Regions from separate parts of the Ruegeria sp. AU67 genome, predicted to be linked through region 2. Evidence: riboswitches for the same ligand, from Rfam matches in the RefSeq annotation. Region 2 holds a riboswitch; each other region holds the start of a gene.
The links. Region 2 has a riboswitch for cobalamin ahead of DK510_RS02975 (metal ABC transporter ATP-binding protein). Riboswitches for the same ligand answer to the same signal wherever they lie in the genome.
Positions count from the first base shown of each region.

Region 1 (7,155 bases), on a different contig from region 2:
TTACGCGATCCTTGAGCCGGGGAATGCGCAGTTCGTCCGGGCCGACGCCGTCCAAAGCAGACAGCGTGCCGCCCAGAACGTGATAGCGACCCTTGAAAACTGCAGCGCGTTCCATCGCCCAGAGGTCGGCGACGTCTTCGACCACGCACAACTCTCCGGTCGCGCGATTCTCGCTATCGCAGATGTCGCAGATATCAGTGGTGCCCACGTTGCCGCAATTCAAGCATTCCCGGGCGGTGGCGGCCACCTGCTGCATTACGTCCGACAGGGGCGTCAGCAGCAGAGTGCGTTTTCGGATCAGGTGCAGCACCGCGCGGCGAGCCGAACGGGGGCCGAGGCCCGGCAGTTTGGCCATCAGATCGATCAGATTGTCGATATCGCTGTTCGAAATCACGGCGTGCGCTCCTGCAAAAGGGCCGGGCAGTTGTGCCCGGCCTTTGGGTCGTCAGGAGTGTCTATCAGAACGGCAGCTTGATGTCTGCGGGCAGACCCATGCTTTCGGTCAGCCTCGCCATCTCTGCCTGAGAGCGTTCGGCCGCTTTGGTCTGCGCGTCCTTGATAGCGGCCAGAATCAGATCTTCGACAACTTCCTTATCGTCGCCATTGAAAATCGACGGATCGATGTCCAGACCCTTCAGCTCGCCTTTTGCTGTGGCGGTGGCCTTCACCAGCCCTGCACCGGATTCGCCTACAACCATCAGGTTGTTCAGCTCTTCCTGCATGTCCGTCATCTTGGTCTGCAAATCCTGTGCGGATTTCATCATCTTGGCCATATCGCCCAGACCGCCGAGTCCTTTGAGCATTGCTTTTCTCCTGCAAATCGGTTTGTCGCCTAAATACGGATGCTGCCGGTAGGGTACAAGGGGAGAGCTTCTCCCGCCCGTCGTCAAGGTCTTTGGAAAGACCTTTCCTCCCGTTGGGCCCGGCAGCGCGGGAGTGTTTCCGCTTTGGCCGCTCGGATCAATCCTCCTCGAACGGATCCCATTCGTCTTCAACCTCAGGCAAGGCTTCGGTTTCGACCTTGGCGGCGCGCTCTTCCGGGGTTTCGATCCGCTTGATGCGCGCTTTTGGAAACTGCATCAGAACAGCTTGAACCAGTGGGTGTTGTTCGGCCTGCGCTTTCAACGCCAGATCAGCCGCGTCTCGAACCTCGGCGATTGTTGCTGCGTCCCCGTCGGCCACGATTGACACGGCCCATCGGTTTCCGGTCCAGCGTTGCAAGGCCGAACCAAGCCTTTGCGCCAGATCGGTCGGCGCTTTGTCTGTGGGCGTGAACTCGATCCGTCCCGGGGAATACGAGACGAGACGCACGCCGTTTTCGACCTCAACCAACAGTTTTACGTCCCGGTTGGTGCGGATCAGTTCGACCACGTATTCGAAGGTTGGATAGTGTGCCAGCGCGGTCTGGACGTCCTGGGCAAGCGCTGCGGTGGGCGCCCCCGCAGGCCCGCGTTGCGCCGAGAGATGCGTAGAGGACGTCGCCTGTGCAGGTGCATGAGTTGGCACAGCCGCACCACCGCCAGGTCCCCCGCTTGGTGGGGGGGGAGGCGCATCCTGTAGTCGTTTGATAAGTTCTTCGGGGCTAGGCAAATCGGCCACATGGGTCAGACGAATGATTGCCATTTCGGCGGCCATCATCGCGTTGGGTGCTGCAGAGACCTCCTCCAGCGCTTTCAGCAACATCTGCCACATCCGCGTCAACACCCGCATCGGCAGCGCCTCGGCCATCTGTTGACCGCGTGCACGTTCATCCGGTGAGACGGTGGGGTCATCGGCGGCATCGGGCGTGATTTTGACCACGGAAACCCAATGGGTGATCTCGGCCAGATCGCGCAGCACGGCCAGCGGATCGGCCCCTTCGGCATACTGGCCGCTCAACTCAGTCAATGCCCCAGCCGCATCGCCACGCAAAATCATGTCCATCAGATCCAGAACGCGCCCGCGATCTGCAAGGCCCAACATTGCCCGAACCTGATCGGCGCTTGTTTCCCCTGCACCATGTGAGATCGCTTGATCCAACAGCGAGGTCGCATCGCGCGCAGAGCCTTCGGCCGCGCGTGTGATCAAAGCAAGCGCGTCTTCTGCGATCTGTGCGTTTTCAGCTGCGGCGATTTTGTTGAGCAAACCGATCATGTCTTCGGGTTCGATTCGGCGCAGGTCGAACCGCTGGCAGCGGGACAGCACAGTCACCGGCACCTTGCGAATTTCGGTCGTCGCAAAGATGAACTTCACATGCTCGGGCGGTTCCTCGAGTGTTTTGAGCAGTGCATTGAAGGCGCTGGTCGACAGCATGTGAACTTCGTCGATGATATAGATCTTGTAGCGCGCGCTGGCGGCGCGGTAGCGGACACTGTCGATGATCTCGCGGATGTCGTTCACGCCGGTTCGGCTGGCGGCGTCCATCTCCATCACGTCGACATGGCGTCCTTCCATGATGGCGATGCAATGCTCGCACTGGCCACAAGGTTCGGTCGTTGGTTTGCCTTCACCATCGGGACCGATGCAGTTCATACCTTTGGCGATAATCCGGGCAGTGGTGGTTTTGCCGGTGCCGCGAATACCGGTCATGATAAAGGCCTGCGCGATCCGATCCGCTTCGAACGCGTTTTTCAGCGTGCGCACCATTGCGTCCTGTCCAACCAGATCTGCAAAGGTTTCAGGGCGGTACTTGCGGGCAAGAACCTGATAGGCGGGGCTGGGCGTTTCGGTCATGTCTGCTCTGTCAGATTCGTGTCAGAAATGCAGCGTAGAGACCCGGGCCGCCCGCGTCCACAGCAGGCTTTGTGGAATTTCGGTTTGGACCGCGTCTGTAAGCGGGATAAACCGGCTGTCAAAATTTGGTGGGCTGGTGGCAGTAGGAGCTTAAGCTTTGGCAAAATTTGCAATCTACGCGCTGCCTGTTGGCTCAGGCACCTTGGCGCTGTCCCCCTTGCCTGGCGGCGGCGGTGGGTATGTGGACGATCTGAGGGTGATACAGGACTGGAACCCCGATCTGGTGATTTCAATGACCACCGAGGCCGAGATGCGGCAGGTCGGTGCAGGCGGTTTTGGTCGAGACGTTCAAAGCAGACCCGCTACCTGGATGCATCTTCCGGTCGAGGATTTTGGCACGCCGCCCCTGCCAATCGAAACTCTTTGGCCCCAAGCCAGCGCAGCCGCCCGGCAGGTGCTGTCCGACGGTGGACGCGTGCTGGTGCATTGCCGGGGCGGTTGTGGGCGGTCGGGGATGGTCGCGCTGAGGCTCATGGTGGAAAGCGGCGAAGATCCAAACCACGCGCTAAACCGGCTGCGCTTGGCCCGACCATGCGCGGTGGAAACGGATGAGCAGATGGCTTGGGCCATGAAACCGGCCCAGAGCGATCAGTGAACTAGGATCAGGCCGTGGCTTGTTGAACAACCTGATGCGATGGACGCGGTGCAAGGGCCGATGCCTGAAGCATGGCGCAAGGCAAGGCCGCCAAAACACCAGCAGGCAGAGTGGAAAAGTCAGGGCCGAACATCATATCGGCGTATTCGTCCAACGTGTCGGCTGAGTCGCCTGTGTTTGCCCCGCAATAGACCCTGATCCGGGCCGGGCTGGCGCGAAACCTTGCGGTGCACCCCTCATCGCAATGGGTCAGTTCGCTGGAGCCGTCCACCTCAAATTCGCTGGTCGTCATTGGTTGTGCTGTTGCCATCGCCTCGGCCAAGGCCCGAGCCATTTGTGCCAATGCGGGGCAGGTTTTCCCCGTTTTCTGGCACAGGGTGGCGGTGAACTCGTGGGTCGTTGTCTTCCAGATCATAATGCGCCCTCCGCGCGGAGAGCGGGGGACGTGGAACAGGGAACTCAGCGTACTGAAGGCCTGCCCGGACACCCCGCCCGAATTTCGGTTTTTACTTTGATGGCAGGTCTCCTGACTTGCGGGTCATTGCTTTGCCGACCTTCCCAGCCTTTCGGCCAGTGGTATTTCGGCATTGCTTACCGCTTACAGTTGCGGGGGCAGTCGCGGCCTTGGTCTGTTCCGGCTTTGCCGGGCTGGACCGCACCGAGTTCCCTTTTCATCCCGCCCCAAAATAAGGACGAGAACCATCACCTCATCGCTAGCGGTTGTAGGTGGCTTGAGTCAAGCGGGCTGTTTCCCATCGTTCAAGTGGACGCTTGGTCACTTTGAAAATCTGTTGACTCTAGTCGCGCAAAAGCGCCGATATGCCATATGTGAACCGAATAGTTCAGATGCTTGCGAGGGCACCATGTTGGACAACACTCCGGTCGTTTTGACCGAAGATTTCACGTTTTCTGCCGGAGAGGCCGAACTGTCGGCACGGCTGTATATGCCTGCCTCGGCACCTGATGTGGCGGTTGTAGTCCATGCAGCCACAGGCGTACCGCGCGACTATTACCAGCATTTTGCGCGGTGGTTGGTGGAAGAACAGGGTATGGCCTGTCTGACCTATGACTATCGCGATTTTGGCCACTCTCTACGCGGGCGCCTGCGCGATTCGCAGGCCACGATGGCTGACTGGGCGTTGATCGACATGCCCGCTGCTCGCGCCGAAATGCGGCGCAGATTTCCCGCCGCCCAGCAGTGGAGCATTGGCCATTCGGTGGGTGGAATGCTGGGGCCAATTCAGCCGGATATCGAACAAATCGACCGGATGATCTGTGTCTGTTCAGGTTTGGTGACGGTATCCGACCACCCCTGGCCGTATCGCGCACTGGCGACAATGTTCTGGTATGCCCACCCGCCATTGCTGGTTAAGGCATTGGGATACCTGCCGGGCAAGGCACTTGGGTTCGGCTCGGACCTTCCGGCACGTGTCTACTGGCAGTGGCGCAAATGGTGCACCGCTGCGCTGAGCTACGTGCCGGAAATCGGCAAAAGCCTTCCAGACGCCCGTTGGGCTGCGTCGGAAACACCCGTCGATCTGTTCACAATGGACGATGATCAGGTGGTGCCCCCGAACGCGGTTTGGCGCTTGGCCGATCTTTACGGTCCCAAAGCCCGCCGGCATCAGTTGTCGCCGAAAGACTTTGGATTGGCCGAGGTCGGTCACATCGGCGCATTTGCGCGCCGAAATGCGGCCATATGGCCCCGGTTGATCGCCTGAGCCGGTACTTACAGCTTTTTTCGGGATTTCTTGTCCTGCATCACCGATCGTACCATCTTACCAAAGGCCTTGTCGCGCGCACGAGACTGCGCCACGGTTTCCGAGTTCCTCTCATCCTCGCGCCGCAGTTTTCGCCAACGCTCTAGCCGCTCTGTGTCAAGGGATCCGGTGGAAATCGCATCCTGCACAGCGCATCCCGGCTCGGCCTGATGCTGACAATCGGAAAAGCGGCAGGTTTGGGCCAATTCCAGAATGTCGGAAAAGACCTCATCGACGCCATCTTGTGCATCCAGCAACCGCAAAGCCCGCATGCCGGGTGTATCGACCAGCCAGCCTCCGTTCTGCATCGGATGCAACGCGCGGGCAGTTGTCGTGTGCCGCCCGCGCGCGTCGCCCTCGCGAATGCCAGACGTTGCCTCATCCAGACCAGTCATGGCGTTGACCAATGTTGTCTTGCCGACACCGGATGAGCCAACCAATGCAGCGGTCTGTCCAGCAGGGCACCAGGACAGTACTTGCTGAACGTCCATGGCATCCAAAGCATTGATTGCCAGCACGGTCAGAAACGGAGACAGCGACACGGCCGCTTTGGAGTATTTGTCAGGACCGGTGCAGGTATCGGCCTTGGTTAGTATGACGACCGGATAGCACCCGGCCTGATGAGCCAAAGCCAAATATCGTTCCAGCCGGGCCAGATTGAAGTCGGCATTGCAGGAACTGACGATGAACAGCACATCCACATTGGCGGCGATCAACTGGGCCTCGGCCCCAGTTCCGGCGGCGCGGCGTTTCAAAAGGCTGCGGCGTTCCAGCAGTTGTTGAACGCGGTTTTGATCATCCGCCAATACCCAGTCGCCGACGGCAAAGTCGCCCGTCGGCTGGTTTAGGGTGAGCAGAGGTGTTTCACCGTTGATGTTTGCGCCGATCAGGCGATCACGGTGAACGGCTGTGATGCGAAAGGGAGCGCATGTAGGATTGGCCGCATGTTGGGCGGCAAAGTGAGAGGACCATCCCAGGTCCGAAAGTGTAAAAGACATTGTTCTGCCTGTGTTCAGGTACAGCAATCCGTCTGGATGGCGGTGGCGCATCCAGCGGTGATGTGTTCAGGCAGGTTTGAGGGGCGGCCTCAGAAACGCTCTGCCCAAAGGGTTTTTGCTACAATCATAAAAGCCCTCCTGCGGCTAACGGTTCAAGTAAGTGAGAGGTTGGACATCGACCCAAGCGGGGCTCGTTGTGGCTGCTTCCTTCCGGACCTGACCAGGTTGGCGAGGCGCTCGCCCGCGCCAACCTCTCGAAAATCGATATAGGGAAGACACGTAGAAATGACAACCCGTCACAGTGAGAGTTGAATGCTCAAAAACCCTTCGGCATCCGTTCCAGCCAGCGTTGGGCTGAACTCTGCGATGTCTGCGAGGTGACGTTGTGCCTGTTGGCCGGTCTTCAACAGGACAGAGGACCCCGGCATGGGCGCAAAACGGAATGGGCAGGGGCCCTGTTCCAGCGATTCAGCGGGCATTGCACCGGTCAGGTAATCCTTTAGCGCGTGTTGGATCGGCAAAGCCGGAACGTTGATGATTTCGGCGCCCCGTATGATCGGAAAATGCCCGCCGCCGCTGGCCCGATAATTGTTCAGTGCAACAACAAAGCGTTGTTCGACCGTCACCGCGTGGCCGTCGAAACGAAGATCTGAGATGCGCTGGTATGCCGGATTTGCCAGGTGTCCATCCGCATCGAACCGAGGCGGAACGCTCAGGTCGATAACGTAGCTTAGCCCGAACAGAACATCGAAATTGTGTCCGGCTCGATCAGGATTGACCAATTCAGTTTGCGCGCCAGGTTTCACCTGATTGAAAACGCCCGCAGACATTTCAAGCCAATCTCTGACGTTCTCTCCTGACACCGCGACCGCACGAAGTTCGTTTGGAAAGATGTTCAGATCAGCCGCGTGTCGCATGCGCATCACGCCCGCAGGAATGTCCGAGTAAAAACGAGGCCCGGCGCGACCACCGAACTTCGAAGGTGCTACGGCGGACAGCAAAGGCATCACTTCATGGGGTGTACCCTTCA
Region 1 covers NZ_OMPH01000006.1:143,121-150,275, forward strand. Annotated here, with positions in the region: gene recR (recombination mediator RecR) at 1-394, opposite strand, end outside; gene DK510_RS02155 (YbaB/EbfC family nucleoid-associated protein) at 459-803, opposite strand; gene DK510_RS02160 (DNA polymerase III subunit gamma/tau) at 961-2,712, opposite strand; gene DK510_RS02165 (dual specificity protein phosphatase family protein) at 2,870-3,367, shown strand; gene DK510_RS02170 (hypothetical protein) at 3,375-3,782, opposite strand; cobalamin riboswitch at 3,866-4,086, opposite strand; gene DK510_RS02175 (serine aminopeptidase domain-containing protein) at 4,231-5,088, shown strand; gene rsgA (ribosome small subunit-dependent GTPase A) at 5,097-6,125, opposite strand; RNA gene ffs (signal recognition particle sRNA small type) at 6,284-6,382, opposite strand; gene DK510_RS02190 (bifunctional 2',3'-cyclic-nucleotide 2'-phosphodiesterase/3'-nucleotidase) at 6,422-7,155, opposite strand, start outside.
Region 1: linked by a shared signal. The riboswitch ahead of DK510_RS02170 (hypothetical protein) and the one ahead of DK510_RS02975 (metal ABC transporter ATP-binding protein) in region 2 are both predicted to bind cobalamin.

Region 2 (7,155 bases):
TGTTAAGACTAGGTGAATGGAAGCTATTGCCTGCAAAAAGTAGGCTCTCCCAGTATTTCTCCCTTGGGAATAGCTTCCAATCATCTTTCAAAGCGTTTTTGGAAATAGCCGGCCCAATATGCGTTCTTGCAGTTTTGCTTGCCTATAGCCTTCATAAGGCTTCTGCCGCGAGCTACGCATCGATCCTCATGTGAAACAGTTTAGCTTCGACCGAGATGCCAGGTTCTTTGCTTAAAGATGTTGCAACAACTACTGGTCTTAAAGCGGGCATTCGCTTCAATTGCCACAAAGTCTGACCGCCAAAAACACAATTCATGACCAGACTGCTCCAGAGGCCTTCAAATTCAGACCGACGTGAACACAGGCTAGGGCATGATTGTTCGTTGGTTCATTAAATGAAGTCTCCAAAGAAAATATAACAAATGCAACAACAGTATGAGTTCAGTGAAATTGAAGGAACACCGCGTGAAGATCTATTCTGTATTCGTTTGGATGCTGGCCCTGACCTTGATGGTTGGCGTCATCGATGTGGCTTCCGCCAAAGAAAAAGGCGGGAAGTCAAAAGACAAGAAAGTTCAGTTGGATGGCAAGCCGGATAAGGGTCAGAAAGCTGTGCCGCCAGGGCAAATAAAGCGCTATACAAGAGGAGCCAAACTTCCCGCCGACTTGGATTACTCGGACATCGGCGACCTTTCCAACTGGAAATTGAAACCTCCAGGAAAAGGAAATCGTTACATACGCGTCAACGATGAAATTTTGGAAGTTTCTGATGATCTTTCGACTGTCGTCGACGCCGTTGGCATCGTTGGTGACCTTGCTAAGTAAAACGGCTGAATCATAACCCCTGGACTCAACGCGGTCAGCTGATTGATTTGGTCAGATGTCGGCTTTTGGACGGATAGCAGACCCAACGTTGCAAAGCGCCAACGTCCGCCTTGCGGGACGAAGCTGACATTGAGGCAATTCTCCCTTAACTTTCAGAAATGGAGGATAGAAAATGTCGGAACGTGTGACCGGAGGGTGCAAGTGCGGTTTGGTTCGGTATGAGGGAACGCGCCTCAAGGCTCCGATGTTTCGTTGCCACTGCCGTGACTGCCAACAGTTAACAGGGTCGGGCCACGCGGATATGACCCCTCTCGCGATTGATGATTTCTGGATAAGTGCTGACTTAAAGAACTATGAAATGTCCGGAGGATCAGGACAGTCAACTTTCAGCGGGTTTTGTCCGAATTGCGGATCACAACTTACGAGAAACAGCAGCCGTATGGGCGACCGTGTCTACGTCCACGCAGCCTCACTTGACGATCCGAGTATTTACGAGCCGGAAAGATCTATCTACGCCCAGTCTGCGCAGAGTTGGGACAAGGCGACGATCATTAAGAGCAGCTAGGGGCTTAAACCCACCGTTCGCTGCGCAATCGGCCAACGTCGGCTAGGCGGACGAAACCGACCTTGTTGAGCGCGCCGTTTGTAGCCGTTCGAGAATTGAAACGCAAATTCTAGTATAGATTTTGCTTTGCATCTTCTGCGCAGCCGTTTGCAATCTCTTTGACGCTCTCGGGCATAGCGCCGTGTACCTTCATCATATCTGCGAGAGAGGGCACATCAGAGGTGTCCGGCCAATCCTGCGATTGCCAGACTTTTCCACGGATGAACGCCTTTGGGCAATGACATAGTACCCTTTCCACGTGGACGAGTAGAATTAGATCCGAGGGCCGCCCGTTGACCGAAAGTTGTCGCCCCAAATTGGCGTCCTTGACCACCGCTCCTTTTCCACTGACGCGCAGAGTGTCTCGGTGTCCTGGTATAATGAACAGTACGCCAACGTTTGGATTTTCGGATATATTCTCGAAGGTATCCAACCGATTGTTCCCTGGGCGATCTGGTATTGCGATGAGTTTCTTGTCTATGACATTCACGAAACCAGCGGGGTCGCCACGGGGCGTGATGTCCAATACGCCGTCCTTACGCGTCGAAGACAAGATCGCCAATGACGAAGCCGCAACGAAGCGTTCGGCCAGTTCGTCAATGTGGTCGATCACTTTGTTGTCGACCCAATGGTCAAACGGCTTTTCCGTTCCTCGCAGCTCAAGCGGTGATGTCAAATGATGGTCAACACTGCGTCCAAAAACACGATCCATAGGGTCAATCTCCGTCTGACTACGGCAAACATACCATATTGAGCCAAGACCGAGAACGGCTGCGGAAAGGCAGTCTTCTTTGGGCTCAATGCGGTCATACAAGTGTTTTGATAGGAACGTCTGCTTTCAGAAGGAATACGCTTTAATCATGCATTTTAACTGCGTTCGACAACGGCGGTTGCGCCCTCCCGCAACCAGCGTCAGGTAATCCATAACACCCCGTTCAGACAACAATTGATAAAATAGATCAATCGCTTAACATCTGCACCCCGCCAGGCGAGTAACCTGCAACGCCAAAGACCCAAATCATCCCTCGCAAACAAAAAAATCCAAGCAGAATAAAAACAGTCAAAAAGACCGTTGGCGCGCGTCTGAAGCTGTAAGTAGCGGTCTCGTGTAGTATCCACCGTTGACTCATGTCTACCGCGCGGCTTCCATGGTCGACCGGTGACTGGAACGAATAGCCATCCCGCACGGGTTTGCGCTCTTGTCGAATCAAATCAATTCGTATTTTGTCCTCGCGATGGTTCCCGACTGTATTCTGCGGTCAGGGATAAAAGGGAATACGGTGCGGTTCTGTAAAAAGGCCAATTCCGTGACTGCCCCCGCAACTGTAGGCGGCGAGCGACCCGAGATCGTCCACTGGGCAATAGCCTGGGAAGGATCGGGATAGCTTAGACCCGCAAGTCAGGAGACCTGCCATCCGAAATTTATGAACCTGGGCGGGGTGTCCCAGAGGGAGATGACAATGTTTCAAGCGGTCCGTACCGTGCACGACCTTGCGCTCGCTTTGCCCCTGTCCAAACACAGGAGGCGTTGCCGTTGTCATTGCAAAAAGCTGACACCCAAAGAGGTAAGTGTCTGACAGAATTCAGCGTTCCGGTGCTGGTCGCGGGGGCTCTGGCGCTGTCGGCGCTCTTGTGGCTCGCGATTTACGCGGTGATTTGATGTCGGCCGTTTTGCAAATCCGCGATCTGACGTTGGGCTACCGCGACCTGACATTGTTTCACCGCCTCTCCATGGATATCGCGGCCGGAACGACACTTGCCGTTCTTGGTGCAAACGGGTCGGGGAAGAGCACTTTTGTAAAGATGCTGCTGGGCTTGATGGATCCGCTCTCGGGCAGTTTGACTTGGCCGCAGGGCCGTCCTGGTGACATCGGGTACCTGGCGCAGATGACCGAGTTCGACCGCCGATTTCCCATCCGTGTGAGGGATCTTGCCGCTATGGGGGCATGGCGCGGGTTTGGTTATCGTACCGGGCTGGACGCCGCCGCGCGCGACCGGATGGCCGCCGCGCTGGATGAGGCCGGGGTACTGGATATCGCTGACCGGCCTCTGCATATGCTATCAGGTGGGCAACTGCAGCGTGCGCTGTTCGCGCGGGTTATCATGCAGGACGCGCCGCTGATCCTGCTGGATGAACCGTTTGCCGCAGTCGACCAAAGTACCGAAGCACATCTGTTGTCGATTATCCGCCGATGGCGCGATGAGGGGCGCGCGGTGGTTTTGGTGGTGCACGATCTTTCCTCGGTGCTGGATTATTGCAGCCACGCGCTGCTTTTGGGCGGGCAAGAGGCGACCCACGGACCGGTGAATGACGTTCTGACACCAGACCGGCTGGTTGCACAAGGATACCTCTCGGAAAGTCAGGCGTCCTGGATGTTCCGTGGCACCCATTCAACAGCGGAGCACGCCAATGTATGACCTGATCGTCGAAATGTGGAGCTTTGCCTTCATGCGTCGCGCTTTTGTGGCAACCACGGTTTTGTCGGCTTCGGTCGCGCCGGTGGGGGCATTTCTTGTTCTGCGTCGCCTATCGCTGGCTGGTGAGGCCATGGCCCACGCGATTACGCCAGGCATCGTCATCGGCTTTGTCACGGCGGGCTTGTCAGTCATGTCACTGCTGGTCGGAGGGCTTATCGCGGGTGTTGGCGTCGCCATTTTGACCGCCTTTCTTGCACGCCGGACAATCCTGCGCAGCGATGCCAGCCTTGCCTCGCTGTATCTGATCGCATTGGCGGTGGGTATCTTTATCCTGTCTGCAGCAGGGTCCGCAGTTCCACTAAAAAGCTTCCTGTTTGGATCAATCCTTGGGATCGACGACGCGTCGATGATCCTTGTCGGAGGGGTGGCGACAGTCACATTGTTGGCATTCGCCGTTCTGCTTCGTCCGCTGATTGTCAGCACCTGCGATCCGGTTTTCTTCGAAACTCAGACCCGCCGACCGTGGCTGGTTGATCAGGGTTTTATGCTGCTGCTGGTTCTGAACCTGCTGGCTGCATTCAAAACGCTGGGCACGTTGATGGCCGTTGGCTTGATGATCCTGCCTGCGACCGCAGCGCGCTATTGGGCCAGTACGATCACCGGGCAACTGGTCCTGGGTTTTCTGTTTGCCTTGTCCAGTTGCTGGATCGGCCTGACCCTGTCCTACCTGTTCCCGGACACGCCGTCCGGCCCGGCGATCGTTTTGGTTGCCGGTGGGTTCTTTCTGTTCTCGGCCATTTTCGGTCCCCTTGGTTTTGGCAGACGGATGCGCAAACCGTCTGTTTCCAAAGACATTCCCATTGCCCAAATTCAACAAGAAGAGAGAGCACAATGACTCTTGTAAAGTCACTCTACACCGGCATCGCCTCTGTGTCGTTTGCTTTGGCTGCATTGCCGACCGTTGCGGCAGAAGGCAACGTCAAGATCGTCGCCAGCTTTTCGATCCTCGGCGACATGGTCGAAGAGGTCGTCGGCGATCTGGCCACGGTTACGACAATCGTGGGCCCGGACGCGGATGCGCATGTGTATCAGCCTTCGGTTGCAGACGCGAAGGCCGTTGCCCAGGCGGATATCATCTTTGTCAACGGTCTGGGCTTTGAGACATGGTCCGATACCCTGATCGCTGAATCGGGCACTGACGCAACCGTGCACGTTGCCACCGACGGTATCACGCCTGTCACAGTCGAGGGCAAAATCGACCCCCACGCCTGGAATTCGCTGTCGAATGGCATGATTTACGTGACCAATGTTGCCGACGTGATGACAGAGGCGATGCCCGAGCACGCCGAAGAAATCGCTGCCAATGCTGCGGCCTATATTGCGCAGCTTGAGGCGCTGGATGCAGAAACCAAGACAAAGCTGGCAGGCCTGCCTGCCAATCGCCGCACGGTTGTGACTGCACATGACGCATTTGGTTATCTGGCAGACGCCTACGGCCTGACTTTCCTTGCGCCGGTTGGCATCGACACCGAGGCGGAGCCATCAGCCAAGGATCTTGCTGTTCTGATTGACCAACTGAAGGCTGATGGCGCTGCCGCGCTGTTTGTTGAAAACATCACAAGCCCTACTTTGATTCAGCAAATCTCGGATGAAACCGGCATCGTGATTGGTGGGCGGCTGTTCTCAGACGCCTTGTCGGAACGGGGTAGTCCGGCCACCAGCTATCTCGCGATGTTCCAGCACAATCTGAACACTCTGTTGAACGCGCTTGGGAACGCAACCGCAAGCTAACTAGTCTTTAGGTACGGGGCGGCGCCTGAACCGCCACCCTGTACCGTGCATTGGAACAGCGGGTTCTTGGTAATCGCCACCTAGTCCGGCTTCCATCCATCTTCGTATTCTCCCAAAGTTCGGGAAAGATCCAACAGCGAGGCGAACAGTCTTGCGTAAACGTCCCGTGACATCATGGTCTTGTTGTCATCCAACACTTGCAGAAGATCGACGACGCCCGAGGCAAAGGCATCATAGACCAACTGGTCCGCGGGCGTTGGGTCCAGGGTCCATATATCGTGCGCATTATAATACCCTACGGGTTGGGGATCGTCGTCTATCATTTGTCCGCCTCATTTTGGTGAGGCGCATGTAAGTGAGATGAAGGCGAGAGCTAGTGATGTGGCGGAAAGTCACAAGCTTTTGGCAACGCCAAAAAGGCGAACCTGATTTCGCGTCTGGCTTTTACAGGATGTGTCGAAGCGCGTTTTCACCACAGTTGGCTCGTGTTGTGCCAGCTCGGCAGTTGTCAGGGTTTCGAATGTTCGCTCTGCAAAACTTCCAGAAACAAGTTTGTCACCCGTGTTGGTTCAGGTTGCTTTCTGGTCACTGCTGCAAACCGGGTTCGATATTGCGTTTCGCCCGGCAACACCATCCGCATCTTTTCCTGGTCCACAAAATCCTGCGCAAGATGATCAGGCAAATAACCTATGTATCGCCCTGACAGGATTAGTATGGCCAGCGCCTGCTCGCTTTGAACTTTTGCTGACCGTTTGAAACCCAGTTGCTGACCGACGATCAGGTTCGGAGAGTTCACGCTGAGCCCAACATAGTTGTACCTGAGCAGGTCACTGGTCCTGAGTTCCTGGTCTGGTATTTCGAAAAGGGGGTGTTCCCGGCCGCAATACAGGAACATGTTCTCGCCATATAACGGAGCATAGTTAAGACTTGTCGAAGGGCGATGCAGCGCAATAATTCCGATGTCGAGCTGGCCACTGATGACCATGGTCTCGATCACGTTTGGCGGCTCAAGGGACAGTTCGATCTGGACCGAGGGGGCGGCTTCGTTGAACCGATGAATGGCGCGGGCAAGCCGGGAATCCGGGTTTGACGCACATTGATCAAATAGCGAAATGCGGATCGTTCCCCCCAACTGTTCCTTGATCTCGCTGACCTCGTTCCGAAATTGCGACACGGACACAAGCAGGTGATCTGCTGCTTGCAGCACTTTTGCGCCGTCTTCTGTCAGGGCGAAACCCGCAGGACCGCGCGTGCACAGTTTTAAGCCCAATCGCAGTTCCAAATCAGTAACATGCTTCGAAATGGTGGATTTGCCGATATTCAGCTCAACTTCGGCCGCAGACAGACCACCACTTTCCACAACCGTCTTGAAAACGCGCAGCAATCGGATGTCGCTGTCGCCGATGCGTGAGGCAACCATTTTCTACCCAATTCGTAAGGTTCGATATATATGAAACCTATCGCGCAAAGAATGGCAACATAGAAACACATTTCACGAGCTACTCTGAAAAAGCCGA
Region 2 covers NZ_OMPH01000010.1:9,776-16,930, forward strand. Annotated here, with positions in the region: gene DK510_RS02960 (hypothetical protein) at 466-825, shown strand; gene DK510_RS23575 (GFA family protein) at 1,070-1,390, shown strand; gene DK510_RS02970 (MSMEG_1061 family FMN-dependent PPOX-type flavoprotein) at 1,500-2,141, opposite strand; cobalamin riboswitch at 2,649-2,860, shown strand; gene DK510_RS02975 (metal ABC transporter ATP-binding protein) at 2,999-3,847, shown strand; gene DK510_RS02980 (metal ABC transporter permease) at 3,840-4,742, shown strand; gene DK510_RS02985 (metal ABC transporter solute-binding protein, Zn/Mn family) at 4,739-5,638, shown strand; gene DK510_RS02990 (hypothetical protein) at 5,719-5,961, opposite strand; gene DK510_RS02995 (LysR family transcriptional regulator) at 6,147-7,058, opposite strand.

Region 3 (7,155 bases), on a different contig from region 2:
GAGAAAAGTCCGACGGGATTCAGAATGTGTCATTGCGTGGGCCTCCGGCTGGTGGTTGGGCTTGGGGCATCGGGCTGCGGATGGGCGTCCGCGAGATCCTCGAAATGGTGATAAGTCAGGGTCAAAGAGATGACGCCTGGGATCTGGTGCAGATCCATGATGGTTTCGGATGCAAGACGGGTTGGAGTGTCTTCGACGACGACAACAAATCGGCCATCTTTCGTTTCAGCGTGAATTTCGACACCCGGCGTGCCCTTCATCACGCGCGCTGCTGCGCTCGTGTGATCAGGTGCGACATGGGCGAGACAACCGCAGATGTTCATTGAGTAGCTTCCATTTGTGGTTGAGGTTGGCGTTCCAGCGCAATGGCATCGGCGGGACATAAACTTGGGCAAATCCCGCAGCCGTTGCATGTATCAAGGTCAAGCACCGGCTCTGCGCGGCCGCCGGTCATCAGTTTGAAACGGATCGCGCTTTGTTCGCAATTGTCCTGACAGATGCGGCAACTGATGCCGTTCATAGATAGGCAGGTGTCCGCTGTAAGCGCGGCGCGCCATGGCCAATCTGGCAAACGGTCAATCGATATCGCTTCGGTTGGACAAATCCGGGCGCAGTCACCGCAGAAGGTGCAGGGATTGTCAGTGGGCTGGAAGCGGGGATATCCATCTGTCCCGATGACGATCGCATCTTCGGGGCAAGTATCTGCGCAATCACCACATTTACTGCATGTTTCAACAAAGCACAGCTCAACCGAGCCCGGAGGTCTGGCGATATTGCCGTCCTCTGGTCTGATCTTTGCGCTTAGAAACGCGCGTCGGCTGGTCAGTTGTTGCATTGCATGCGACCTGGCTACACTCGATTCCTGTAATCGAGTGTATCGCATACCGTGATCTGTGGGGGCCTTTTTTGATTTAGGTCATTTGGCCTGTTAAATATTAGTCATTTAGGAAACTTTAATTTTTTTGCCGAAGCGACCCTTTGAGATCATCTGCGAGGGCGCGCAGTTCGGATTAGTAGAAGAAAAACAAAAACCGATCCCAGCGATGTCGTGACAATCCCAACAGGCAGCTCTTGCGGGGCAAGCAACAGACGGCTCAGGATATCCGAGCCTGTAAGCAAAGCTGCTCCGACAATGGCGGCGGTAGGCACAAGCTGGCTGTGCAAAGGCCCTGCGATACCGCGTGCGATGTGGGGAACCATCAAGCCGACAAAACCGATCACACCCGCGACGGACACAAATACAGCGGTTGCAAGAGCTGCGACGAAGAACATTCGGAACCGCAATCCCTGAACGGGCACACCCAGGGTGGCGGCCGTCAAATCACCAGTCAGCAGTGCATCAAGCCAGCGGCTACGGTACATTGCATAGGCGAGGATCAATGCTAAACCTGCGCAGACCAGCGGGAATGTCTCCCACCGGGCAAGACCCAAACCCCCAAGCATCCAGAAAATAACCGAATGGGCCGCACGGCTGTCGCCCGCGAAAATCAGATAATTGGTAATAGCTGAAAACAAAAACGAAACCGCGAGCCCCGCGAGGATCAGTTTTTCGGGTGCGCTTGTGCGCAGCCCATGAACCAAAGCCAGCACAATGCCTGATGCGACAAGCCCTCCGAAAAACGCGGCCAGTGGCAGGGTCCAAAAGCCCAGCACATCTCCGGTTACTGTAATGACAAAGACAGCTCCCGCCGCAGCGCCAGAGGACAGGCCGAACAGAAACGGGTCCGCCAGATCGTTGCGTGTGGTGGTTTGCAGGACAACGCCGACGATGCCCAGCCCGGCACCAATCACGGCGGCAAACAGCGCGCGTGGTAAGCGCAGGTCAAACACGATGCGGTGGAGCGGAGACATTTCCCCTTCCACTATTCCCGTGCCCAACAAGACACCGGCCAGTGCGTCAGAGGCCGGAATGGATGTGGTCCCGTAGACCGTCGAGGTTAGCAAAAGGGCGGCCAATACAGCCGCCCCCAGCAAGAGTGTAAGGCCAAGTCGGCCCATATCAGTTCAGGCCCGGGTGCATGGCTTTGGCCATTTTCGAAATTGCTTCGATATTTGCCGGTCCGGGTGTCAGTTCCTCGTAGCGCAGACCAATCCAGCGTTCGTTCTTGACCGCGTCCGTCTGAGACATCACGGGATGGTCCTGGAGGAACTTGAAGGTATCTGCGGCGCCATTTCCAGTTTGATAATCAAGTAAAACCAGGAATTCCGGGTTCGAAGCGGCAACAGCCTCCCACGAGGAACGTCCCCAGCTGGTGTCCATATCATGGGTGACGTTCTCGCCGCCAGCGGCAGCAATCATCGCGTCGGGAATGGCAAACTTACCAGCCGTAAACGGGGCATCGGCGGGGCCGTCCAGCAGGAAAACGCGGGGTTTCGGCAGATCGGCTGTCTGTATTTCAATCGCAGACAGTTCCTCTTTCCAGCCGGAAACCAGCTCTTCTGCCTCGTCTTCAACGTGCATTACTTTGCCCAAGCGAAGGACGTCGGTGAACAGCAAGTCCATGCTGGCTTCGGGGCGATCCTTATCCAGGTGTACGCAGCTTTCCGTCAGGATCATCGTTTTGATGCCAAATGGCGCAAGCGTGTCGGGGGTCACGTCACCGCCCGGCTTCATCCCATAGTACCAGCCCGCAAAGAAAAGGTCGGGTTCGACAGCGACCAGATTTTCAACTGTCGGGTACTTAGGCGCAAGTTCCGGGATGTCGCCGCGCAGTGTGTCAAACTCGGGGCTGGTTTTGTACCAGCCAGTGATGCCCGTCAGGCCAACGACCTTGTCCTGCAAACCCAGCGCAAAGGCCATGTCGGTCATGTTCATGTCGTGTACGACCAGCCGCTCGGGTTGAGTTTCAAACACCAGCGGCTCGCCGCAATTGTCAACGGTTATCTCGCGCGCTGTTGCGGCACTTGCAATGCCAGTGATCAGTGCAGCGCACCAGAGAGTTTTGTTCATGTTATTTTTCCTAGTTTGAGGTAGTGGTTCTTCGGATATCCAGTGCCGGGATCATGCGGCCTTCGTGCTGAAAGCTAAGAAAATCGACACCAAACGTTTCACGGACCCTTTCGGGTGTCAGCACTTCGTGCACGGGGCCGAAACCGGTCAGACGCGTGGATTTCATCAACGCGACATGGGTCGCGAATTCCGGGATCATGACCAGATCATGGACGATCATGACCACCGTAATGCCCAGCTCGGCTACCAGCGACAGCATGCGTCCCTTGGCGTCCGGGTCCAGATGGTTCGTCGGCTCATCCAGGAACAAAAGCGACGGGTTTTGCGCCAGCGCCCTTGCGATATGAGCGCGCTGGCGTTCCCCGCCGGATAACACGGCCATCCGCTTGTCGGCGAGGGCGACGAGTCCGGTCAGCTTCAGGATGCGGTCCAATTCCAAGGCGTGCTCAGCCGCAGATCGATCGGCGCGGATGGGGATTTGCCCAAGGGCCACGTAATCGCGCAGAAACAAACGCCCGTCCGGCGATTCCTGCTGACTGACCACGGCGATCATTCGGGCGCGGTCCATCGCCGAAAGCTGCCGAAGGCTGCGCCCCTTTACCAAAACGTCCCCCAGCACAATCTCTTCACCGCCGCACAAAAGATTCAGCAGCGTTGTCTTACCCGCACCGTTTGGGCCGGCAATTGCCAGAGTGGCCCCTTCATTCAGTTCGAAATTGATGTTTTGCAGCAGTACGTCGCCGTTCAGGGCGTAATACTCCAGCCCGCGCGCCTCAAGGAAAGCTCCGCAGGTCATGCGCTTGTCTCCACTTTTAGCCGCGGCAGGCGCGCCAGAGTCTTTTCAAGAAGGGCAGGCGGGCGCTGCGTTGCGTTGGTCCACCCATCCGCGATGCGATAGTATTGATGTGCAAATTCGGCCAAAGCATCCACGTCCTCAGCCGATTGGATGTCACCGAAAAGGTACCGCGCTTTGTCGAATGCCTGAAACCCGACGGTTGTGGGACGACCGCAACCGGCCATACAGGAAACGCTTTGGATGTCAAAACTGGATGGAAGCTTGCTTGCAAGCGCAGCGCGCAATGAATCCGCCCGGTCAGAACCCTCGCAGGTCTCGCAAATCAGAAGGAAATGATCAGGACTGATCGACATGGCCCACTCCGCCTGTTGCCAAGCGCGGGCAGAAGGTGCCAATCATGTCATCACGTCTTAGACGTGTCATAAAGCCTCCTTCCAGGACGCCCCGCCCCGGGTTGGTTGAACATCGGATGGTAGGTCTCCTGACTTGCGGGTCGTGGCTTGGCCATCCTTCCCGACCCATTTGGGGTCAGTGGGTATTTGGCGTCGCTCACCGCTTACAGTTGCGGGGGCAGTCACGGACTTGGCGCTTGTTGGCAACCTCACCGTATTCCCTTTTCATCCCTTGGCGAACCATAGGGAACCATCGTGGGTGATGCTTGCCCGAGTTCCGATTTTGGGTCAAGCGATAATACTCAGCGCCCCACGCACAGAGGTCATTTGTCATTTGCCAATGATCTGACTACGCTGCGTTGCAGAAATGTAGCAACAAAGGCGGATATGTTCTGGTTCCGGGGGGGCGCACATCCAATGTTTGAAACAACGAACACGCATTCAAAAACAAAGCCGGTCGAGATGAAAACTCAAGAAAACAGAACCTATTCTCAACTGAAGGTAGGCGACAAGGCGCAGGTCACCCGATTGTGCACCGTGGACGACTTGTACGCGTTTGCCTCGGCTTCGGGTGACCACAACCCGCTGAATCTGGCGGCCTATGACGGAGATGGAGATGGGCGCCCCGAGGCTGTCGCGCCCGCCTTGTGGCCCGCGGGTCTGGTGGCTGCAGTCATCGGAAACATCTTACCAGGGGCCGGTACGCAAACACGTCGGGCGGACCTGAGTTTTCATGCTCCGGTTATGGCGGGCGAAGAACTGACCGCCTTTGTGGCTGTTACCGAAAAGCGTGAAGACGGCGACCTGACCTGTTCCGCCGAAGTGCGCCGGGTCGGGGATAACGCATTGATCCTCAGCGGTACCGTACAAGTCACGCCACCGTCGCGGCATTTGACCTTCGACTCGGTCGAGGTGCCGGGACTGATCGTTCAGCGTCACCGGCATTTCGACGCTTTGTTGGAAAAGGCACGTCCTCTGGACCCGATGCCCACAGCGATCGTCGCACCGGAAGAGGCGAATTCGCTGGGCGGGGCATTGCTTGCGTTGGAAAACAGCATCATTACTCCGATTTTGGTGGGCGACCCAGACAAAATCACCTCCGCTGCCACCCAGCTTGGGGCCGATTTGTCCGGAGTTGAAATCATTGAAGCGCGAGACCACGAAGTGGCCGCCCAACGCGCGGTCGGGCTGGTCGTTGAAGGTAAGGCCCGGATGTTGATGAAAGGTCACTTGCACACAGATGTCCTTCTACGCGCCGTTCTGCGCCGCGAAAACGGCCTGAGGACCGGGCGACGCTTGTCGCATGTGTTCGTCATGGACGTGCCGGGCATGTCCCGGCCTATCATGGTTACTGATGCGGCGGTGAATATCGCACCGGATCTCGAAACCAAGGCCGACATTGTTCAGAATGCCATCCATCTTGCGCATTCTATTGGCATCGAGATGCCCAAGGTTGGCGTCTTATCAGCGGTTGAGACCATCAACCCGCATTTACCGTCGTCTGTCGATGCCGCGCTGTTGTCGAAAATGGCCGAGCGTGGACAGATCACCGGCGGGCTGGTCGATGGCCCCTTGGCTATGGACAACGCGGTTGATCTGAACGCGGCGCGGACAAAAGGCATCACCTCACCAGTCGCAGGGGTCGCAGATATTCTGGTTGTTCCGAATATCGAAGCCGGCAACATGGTAGCCAAACAGCTTACATATATCTCTCATGCCGAGGCTGCCGGCGTTGTGATAGGTGCTGCGGCACCGATTATCCTGACATCTCGGGCAGATGATGATGCTTCGCGGCTGGCGTCTTGTGCTGTCGCGGCGCTGCATGCAATTGCGAATGAAGGCAAAATCCATGGCTGAACATGTTCTGGCGCTGAATGCCGGGTCGTCCTCCTTGAAATTCGCGTTGTACGAACTGGTCGAGGATCGCCGCCCCAGTATGCGCTGGCGCGGTCAAATCGAGAGGTTGGGGGATGCCCCACGTCTATTGGCCCAATCGGCGGGGGGGCGATCTGTCGACCGCCAGCTGTCTGGGGCTAAAACTCATGACGAGGCCATCAATGCGTTTCTTGAACTTACCCGCGAATACCTGCCGGACATTCACGTCCGGGCCGTGGGCCACCGCGTCGTTCACGGCGGACCAGTCTATTCGGAACCTGTCGTGGTGGACGAGCACGTCTTTGATACGCTAAACGGTTTCATTCCCTTCGCGCCTTTGCACCAACCCTACAGCCTTACGGGTATCAAGGCGGCCGCGGTAGCCTTTCCGGGTACCACCCAGATTGCGTGCTTCGATACCGCGTTTCACAGGACACACCCTTGGGTGAATGATACCTTCGCATTGCCTCAAAGATTCTACGAAAAGGGCGTTCGCAGATACGGGTTTCACGGGCTGAGCTATGACTACGTCTCGCAAAAGTTGAAAGAAATTGCGCCGGGTTTGTACGACGGCCGCGTCGTCATTGCGCATTTGGGAAATGGCGCGTCGATGTGTGCGGTGTCGGGCGGTCGGGCCGTGGCCTCGACCATGGGGTTTTCGGCGCTCGACGGTCTGCCCATGGGCACCCGCAGCGGGCAATTGGACCCGGGGGTCGTGCTTTACATGATGCAGCAAGAGGGAATGAAGGCAGACGAAATCGCCGAGCTTCTCTATCGAAAGTCCGGCTTGCTTGGCCTGTCCGGCATGTCTTCGGACATGCGCACCCTGTTGGCTGCTGACACTCCGGACGCGCGCAAGGCGATTGAGTATTATGTCTTCCGCATCCGCCGTGAACTGGGCGCCTTGTCTGCCGCGCTGGAAGGCATTGACGCTTTGGTCTTTACCGGAGGCATCGGCGAAAATGCCGCCCGTATCCGTCAGATGGTCTGCGAAGGGATGCGCTGGATCGGCATTGATATGGATCCGAACCGAAATGCCGACAACGCTACGGTTCTGTCCACTGATTTCAGCCGGGTGCGTATTCTGGCTATTCCCACGAACGAAGAGATGGTGATCGCGCGTGCAGCGGCGAGAATGGCAT
Region 3 covers NZ_OMPH01000011.1:349,233-356,387, reverse strand. Annotated here, with positions in the region: gene napA (nitrate reductase catalytic subunit NapA) at 1-33, opposite strand, end outside; gene DK510_RS04665 (chaperone NapD) at 30-323, opposite strand; gene DK510_RS04660 (ferredoxin-type protein NapF) at 320-835, opposite strand; gene DK510_RS04655 (iron ABC transporter permease) at 985-1,998, opposite strand; gene DK510_RS04650 (ABC transporter substrate-binding protein) at 2,000-2,950, opposite strand; gene DK510_RS04645 (ABC transporter ATP-binding protein) at 2,961-3,746, opposite strand; gene DK510_RS04640 (DUF1636 family protein) at 3,743-4,099, opposite strand; cobalamin riboswitch at 4,200-4,408, opposite strand; gene DK510_RS04635 (bifunctional enoyl-CoA hydratase/phosphate acetyltransferase) at 4,556-5,995, shown strand; gene DK510_RS04630 (acetate/propionate family kinase) at 5,988-7,155, shown strand, end outside.
Region 3: linked by a shared signal. The riboswitch ahead of DK510_RS04640 (DUF1636 family protein) and the one ahead of DK510_RS02975 (metal ABC transporter ATP-binding protein) in region 2 are both predicted to bind cobalamin.

Region 4 (7,155 bases), on a different contig from region 2:
CCGGCAGCAATGTCGGGAAATCGGTTCTAGTGGCCGGTCTGGCGCGGGCTTTCACCCGGCGCGGGTTGCGCGTTGCACCGTTCAAACCGCAGAACATGTCGAACAATGCCGCCGTCACCGAAAATGGCGGCGAGATCGGGCGCGCGCAGGCCCTGCAAGCGCTGGCGGCGCGGCGTGCGAAGCATACAGACATGAATCCAATTCTGCTGAAGCCGGAAACCGACACTGGTGCTCAGATCATCGTACAGGGCCAACGCGCAGGCACGATGAAAGCGGGCGATTACCGCAAGGATAAATCCAAACTGTTGGGTGCAGCGCTTGAAAGCTTTGCCCGCTTGTGCAGAGACGCGGATCTTGTCCTGATCGAAGGCGCGGGCAGCCCGGCCGAAACCAACCTGCGCAAGGGTGACATCGCCAATATGGGATTTGCGCGCGCTGCAGGCGTACCCGTTATTCTGGTAGGTGACATTCACCGCGGGGGTGTCATTGCCCAGATCGTAGGCACCCAGGCGGTATTGGATGCAGGCGATCTGGAGATGATCCGGGGTTTTGCCGTCAATCGGTTCAAAGGCGACGTATCCCTTTTCGATGAAGGTCGCGATGAAATCGCTGCACGTACCGGATGGCCCTGTCTGGGCGTCGTTCCCTGGTTCCATGATGCGTGGAAACTGCCAGCCGAGGATATGATGGATATTCGGTCCCACTCTGGCGGGGCCTGCAAGGTGGTTGTTCCGCAGTTGGAACGCATGGCAAATTTTGACGACCTCGACCCTTTGTCTGCCGAACCCGGTGTCTCGGTCGAGATCGTGCCAGCAGGACGCCCCCTGCCCGGTGATGCCGATTTGGTACTGCTGCCCGGCAGCAAATCCACCATCGGCGATCTGGCTTATTTCCGGGCTCAGGGCTGGGATATCGACCTATATGCCCATGTCCGCCGGGGCGGCCATGTTCTGGGCCTGTGCGGCGGCTATCAAATGCTGGGCAAGACAATCGCTGATCCGGATGGCGTCGACGGACAACCGGGGACTGTTGAAGCGTTAGGCCTGCTGGATGTTGAGACCGTGATGGCAGGGAAGAAACAGGTAACGCTCACTTCAGCCCGCGCCCTTAACGGAGGAGAACCGGTGTCGGGCTACGAAATCCACATGGGCCGTACCGAAGGCCCTGATTGCGCCCGCGCTTGGCTAGAGGTCGAGGGGCGGCCAGAAGGTGCAGCAAACGCCTCTGGTCGTATCCGCGGTAGTTACCTGCACGGTATCTTCAGCTCGGACACATTCCGCGCGTCTTACCTGTCGCAATTGGGCGTGACCTCGGACCTGGCCTATGAAGACGGGGTCGAAGATACGTTGAACGCGCTGGCCGACCACCTTGAACAGAATATGGATCTGGACCGCCTGCTGGCGCTTGCAGAAACGCCCAAAAGCGTCTGAGTGTTACTCGAGGTCCTGCTCGGCCAGGGCCTTATAGATTTCGCGCCGAACCATCTTACGGACGTTGCGGGTGATACGTTCGCCCAAAACACCCTGCAATTCTTCACGGACAACCTCGGCGATCATTTTGCGCAATGCGTCTTCGCTTATGCCAGCTATCGCTGAATCTTCCGCTGCTGTTTCGACAGGGTCAACAGGTGTTGCGGCGATCACCTCGGGGTCGCGAACGAAAGTTGCCCTGGTCGTCGCCACGGCTTTTTTAGACTTTGCCTGAGTGGGTTCGGCGTTATTTTCCTCGGTATCCGAAAATTCTTTGCGCACGCTGAACTCAAGGGCTTTCGCAGGAGTGCCGGAATACTCGTCTTCGCTGTCGCCGTCCGGCTCCCACTGGTCCTCAGTGCGTGCAATCGCCGCCTCTAGGGCTTCGATCTTTGCGCTCAAGCTGTTGGTCGGGTTTTTGGGCGGTTCTGGCGCGGCCTGTTCTTTGTTGGCGGGATCTTCACGATCTATGATGTCACACGCGCGCAAAAGCATCGGCTTGACCGACGCGTCGACCGTGTAACCTTCGTTGGCCTCGGCTTCATTCTCCGGGCCGTCCTGAATGCTGGATGTTCCGCCGACCCGCAATGCATCGGTCAGCACTAATCGCCCGGGCTTGCGGGCGATTGAAGGCGTCGGCTCCGAGGTTTGTTCACCTCTTTCACCGACCAGCCGTTTGATCGAGGACAGCACGTCCTCTACTCTGCCGTTCACGACTTTTTCCGTCATTGTTCTCTACCGCTCTATCCTCAGGATTGAGTGTAGCCAAACAAGCCGGGCGTCACAACAGATAGTATTGGCCCTTAGTCGCGACGCAACGCTTTGAGAACGCGATCCAGGTCCTTGCTTTGTCTGCTGACCTGAGCCGGCGCTTTCTTGACCAGGTTGTAATACAGCGTCGGATCATAAATTTGCACCGCCAGTCCCAGACGTTCAGCAGTCAACAGACCCTGTGCCTGCAACAGCTGGTAAGCAGCGCGCGAACGCTCGATCCGCGACGCGACCTCGGCCAGCTGCGCATCCAGCAGATCCTGCTGAGCGTTCAAAACGTCCAGCGTGGTCCGTGCACCCAGAGTGGCCTCTTCGCGGATACCGTCAAACGCCACGTTTGATGCGCGAACCCGTTCGCTCGACGCCCGCAAACTTGCTGATGCGGCTTGGAAACGAGCGTAGGCTTCTGTCACACCCTGAGTGATATCTTTTTGCACATTCAAGAGGTTGGCACGCGATGCATCCCGTGTTGCCATGGCGCGGCGTACGCTTGCGGCCAAACGCCCACCAGCGTAAATTGGCTGACTGAAGTTCAGCGACACCGTCCCGTCTTCGATACTATCATCGTTGTCATAGGTCTCGGTGATACCGGCGTCGGCGTTCAGGCTGACGTTCGGACCCAGATTGGCGCGTTGTTGCGCAACGATCAGATCGAAGGCACGCACCTGGTGCTGTGCCGAAAGAATAGCCGGGTGGTTACGCTGCGCCAGGCTAACGGCCTGCGGTTCCGAATTAGGCAGGTTTGGCAGGCTCGGTTGACCCGCTGTGCGTCCGGGCGATTTGCCAACGGCATTTACATATTCCGCTTGCGCTGTATCGAGATTACCGCGCGCAACGGCCAGATCAGCCTGCGAGCTTGCAAGCTGGGCTTGTGACAGTGCAACGTCCGTGCGTGTAACTTCGCCTACATCGAACCGGTCCTGCGATGCGCGCAGTTCTTCAGCCGATACATCGACGTTGTTCAAGCGAATCTGTACGGTTTCTTCCTGCAGAAGCACTTCGAGATACGCATTGGCACCGCGGAACAGAACCTGCTGTTCGATATCAACAAGGGTCTGCCTGGTCGACAGCACCGTTTCTTGCGCTGACTGTTTGCCCAGAACGGCAGCCCCACCATCGTAGAGCAGTTGGCTGAGGGTCAGCCCCGTAAAGAAGTTGTTCGGGTCGGTTCTTGTCACCACATTGTTGATGTTGCGACGTGTGTAGTCGCTGCTGATCGCAACCGTCCAATTGATGATCGGACGAAGCGCCGACAATGCGATTGCCACGTCTTCGTCGGCCGCGCGCAACAATGCGCGGTTCTGTTCAAGCAACCCGCTGGTATTGTAGGCGCCAATGAATGCGTCAGTTATGTTGTCGGCCCAAACGGCCCGTCCTGGTACAAAGCTAAGTGCGACCCCCGCAGTCAGCGCCAGCGCTTTGACCAGCTTCCCTCCCGCCATAGAACCCATAACGAAATCCTCTCAAATCGAAATTACTCTGCTCTGCCGATAGTTTGCGCGTTTGCGTTAAACTAATCAAGGCGGCAGAAAAATCAGCTATCAAACTATAGCGAAAATACACGGTCCGTGGAAAATGCCTGCAAAATCGGTGCATTGGCATTAAACGCGTCCCGCCAGGTCACCCGACCCCCAGATTTATGGCCGATACGAACGATCCCCAGTGCACCTTGGACAAAAAGGCACGCAATTCGCCCATGGTCCTTAAGTTGCGCGATCAACGCATCCGGAACCTGTTCCACACCACCCTGGACCATTATCACGTCATAGGGCCCATGTTCGGGGGCACCTTGTTCAAGCGGGCCGACATGGACAATCGCATTGTCTGCCTCCGCCTCCATCAGGATAGTCTGAGATTCGGCCGCCAGATTTTCATCTTCCTCTACGGCAATAACCAGCTGTGCCATGCGCGCGGCAACAGCGGTCGAATACCCCAAGGTTGGAGCAATATCCAAAACCGACTCGTCGTTGGAGATATTTAATATGTCCAGCATCTTAGCCAAGGTCCGCGGCTCCAACATGCAGCGCCCATCACCCAGTTCGATCAATCCCTCGACATATGCCGCTTCGCGCTGCGCGTCCGGCACGAAATTCTCGCGCTTGACGGTCAGCATCGCGTCTATGATGGGAAACTTCGTGACATCAGAAGGACGTATCTGCGTATCGACCATCGTCCGGCGGCGGGCTGCGAAATCTGTCATTGGATCGCTCATCTTGCTCCCTTGGGTGATTGAGTTCTGCCACATCCTTGAAAAACCGGCAACGGTCCAGACACGGAAACTTTCCAATCTTCACAAGATACAACGTCGCAACCAAAGACTAAGTTGGCACCCGGCCCTGAAAATTGCGCTCCCCCCTCTGGACGCTCCTGTCGAAAGCTGCTAAAACGCCGGTCACACCACGGCAAGTATTTGATTTTACTTGAAAAGGCGAGTTGGCGGAGTGGTGACGCAGCGGATTGCAAATCCGTGTACACCGGTTCGATTCCGGTACTCGCCTCCATTTATTTCCAAGCACTTAGCTTTCTGCGCTGCTTTCGCAATTTCGGACGCCTAAAGTTCAGTATCAGATGCATGTTGCGATTGCGGGTCCAGCGATTCCATTTACACAACCGCACTACTTGATTGCCAAACTGAGAAGTGCTGAATCATCTGCGACGGCCGGGCTGAATTGCGCCTCGCTGCGTGATCGGATCGCATCGGATGCCGCTGACTGACTTCGGCAAGTCGCTTTTCTGACGTAGCGGGTTTTCAAACCCCAGTCGTGCTTGACAAGCCCCTGCCCGTGCCGCATGTCGCATGCGTTGGTGTCCATCCCCGGATGGATGAAAAGGGAATGTGCCAGCGGTTATTCCGCCAAGCACAGCCGCCCCCGCGACCGTGACCGGAGAGGGTGCCCAAAGCCACTGGCCTAATAGGCCGGGAAGGCGGGACATCCAACAGAGGCTCGCCTCTGACATCCGCAAGCCGGGAGACCTGCCAGCACCCGAAGTTGAAACCGGGCGGGGTGTTCCGGTGTCGGGTCCATGTGCAGACGCGTGGCCCGCATGAAACCCCGTCCCCCGTATAAAGGATGAGGGGGATGAGAGACGTGACCGAGACCGCACCAGTCGAGTTGCTGGTCTGCACGACATGCCGCCGTGGGCTACCTATCGAAGATGACGCCCAGCGACCTGGCACTTTGCTGCATAAAGCACTTGAACAGGCTGGCTTGCCGGACGGCGTCGACCTGAAACCGGTGGAATGTCTGTCGAACTGTGATCAGGGATGCTCGATCGTTTTGCGTGGCGGCCCGTCCCGATGGACCTTCGTTTATGAAAACCTCGACGAGACTGACCATGTCGAGACCATCGTTGAAGGCGTCACCAAGTATCTGGCCGCTGAAGACGGTCTGGTGAAATGGCGCGAACGCCCCGAACATTTCCGCAAAAACTGTGCGGCCCGCATTCCCCCGATTGGAGCCCTGAAATGAGCAACCTTGAAAAACTCCCCGTCACTGTGATCACCGGCTTTCTGGGCTCGGGCAAAACCACCCTGGTAAAGCACCTGATGCAGAATCCGCAGGGCAAGCGCCTGGCCGTTATCGTCAACGAATTTGGTGATGTGGGTGTGGATGGCGATATTCTGAAATCCTGCGCCATTCCGGATTGCCCGGCGGAAAACATCATGGAACTGGCGAATGGCTGCATCTGCTGCACCGTAGCCGATGATTTCATCCCGACCATTGAGGCGCTGATGGCGCTGGAGCCGCGCCCCGATCACATCCTGATCGAAACGTCCGGTCTCGCCCTGCCCAAACCGCTGCTCAAGGCGTTTGATTGGCCCGATATCCGCTCGAAAATCACCGTTGATGGTGTGATCGCTCTGGCGGACGCCGAGGCCGTCGCCGCTGGGCGTTTCGCACCAAATGTCGAAGCCGTGGACGCCCAGCGCCTGGCTGACGACTCGATCGACCACGAAACGCCCCTGTCTGAGGTGTTCGAGGATCAGATCTCCTGCGCGGATATCATCCTGCTGACCAAGCCCGATCTGGCTGGCCCCGAAGGCGTGGTGAAGGCCAAAGGGATCATCGCCGACGAAGCTCCCCGCCCCCTGCCCGTAGTGGAAGTCGCCGAAGGCGCCGTGGACGTCCGCGTCGTATTGGGCCTCGAAGCCGCCGCCGAGGATGACATGGACGCGCGCCCGTCGCATCACGACGGCCACCACGACCACGAACACGACGATTTCGAAAGCATCATCGTCGAGTTGCCCGAACAAACCGACCCGGCGGAACTGGTCGCCAATATCGAACGTCTGGCCAATGATCTGAACATTCTGCGCGTCAAAGGCTATGCCGCCGTTCAGGGCAAACCTATGCGTCTGCTGGTGCAGGCCGTTGGTGCCCGCGTACGTCACCAGTATGACCGGCCGTGGGAGCCCGGCGAAGAGCGCCGCTCGCGTCTGGTGGTCATTGCCGAGCATGACGACATCAATGAGGCCGCAATCCGCGATATCCTCGTGGGTGTGACCGAGGCCGCCGAGTAAGCCATGCACGTCGTCTTCCGCGAAAGCCACGGGTTAGAAGAGACCGAAACCCCGACCGATCTGGGTCAGAGCCCGGCGGATCTGGTGGTGCTATCCTTTTCGGACAGCGACCTTGGCGCTTTCGCGGCAGGATGGCATCGCGGTGGCGGGTCCGAAGGTCGCATGCCGACGATGCGGCTCGCCAACCTGACCGCGTTGAAGCACCCGCTGTCCGTCGACACCTATGTCGAGCAAACGCTTGAGGGGGCTAAGGGCATCCTGATCCGCCTGATCGGCGGTGTCCCTTACTGGTCCTACGGCTTGCAGCAAGTTCTGGCGCTCGCACAGGCCAAGGGCGTCGCGCTGGCCGTCCTACCCGCCGACGGGCGCGAGGACACGCGTCTGGATGACTAC
Region 4 covers NZ_OMPH01000041.1:79,697-86,851, forward strand. Annotated here, with positions in the region: gene DK510_RS22010 (cobyric acid synthase) at 1-1,430, shown strand, start outside; gene DK510_RS22015 (hypothetical protein) at 1,434-2,198, opposite strand; gene DK510_RS22020 (TolC family outer membrane protein) at 2,273-3,691, opposite strand; gene DK510_RS22025 (protein-L-isoaspartate O-methyltransferase) at 3,787-4,440, opposite strand; tRNA gene DK510_RS22030 (tRNA-Cys) at 4,668-4,741, shown strand; cobalamin riboswitch at 5,027-5,237, shown strand; gene DK510_RS22035 (DUF1636 domain-containing protein) at 5,321-5,710, shown strand; gene cobW (cobalamin biosynthesis protein CobW) at 5,707-6,762, shown strand; gene cobN (cobaltochelatase subunit CobN) at 6,766-7,155, shown strand, end outside.
Region 4: linked by a shared signal. The riboswitch ahead of DK510_RS22035 (DUF1636 domain-containing protein) and the one ahead of DK510_RS02975 (metal ABC transporter ATP-binding protein) in region 2 are both predicted to bind cobalamin.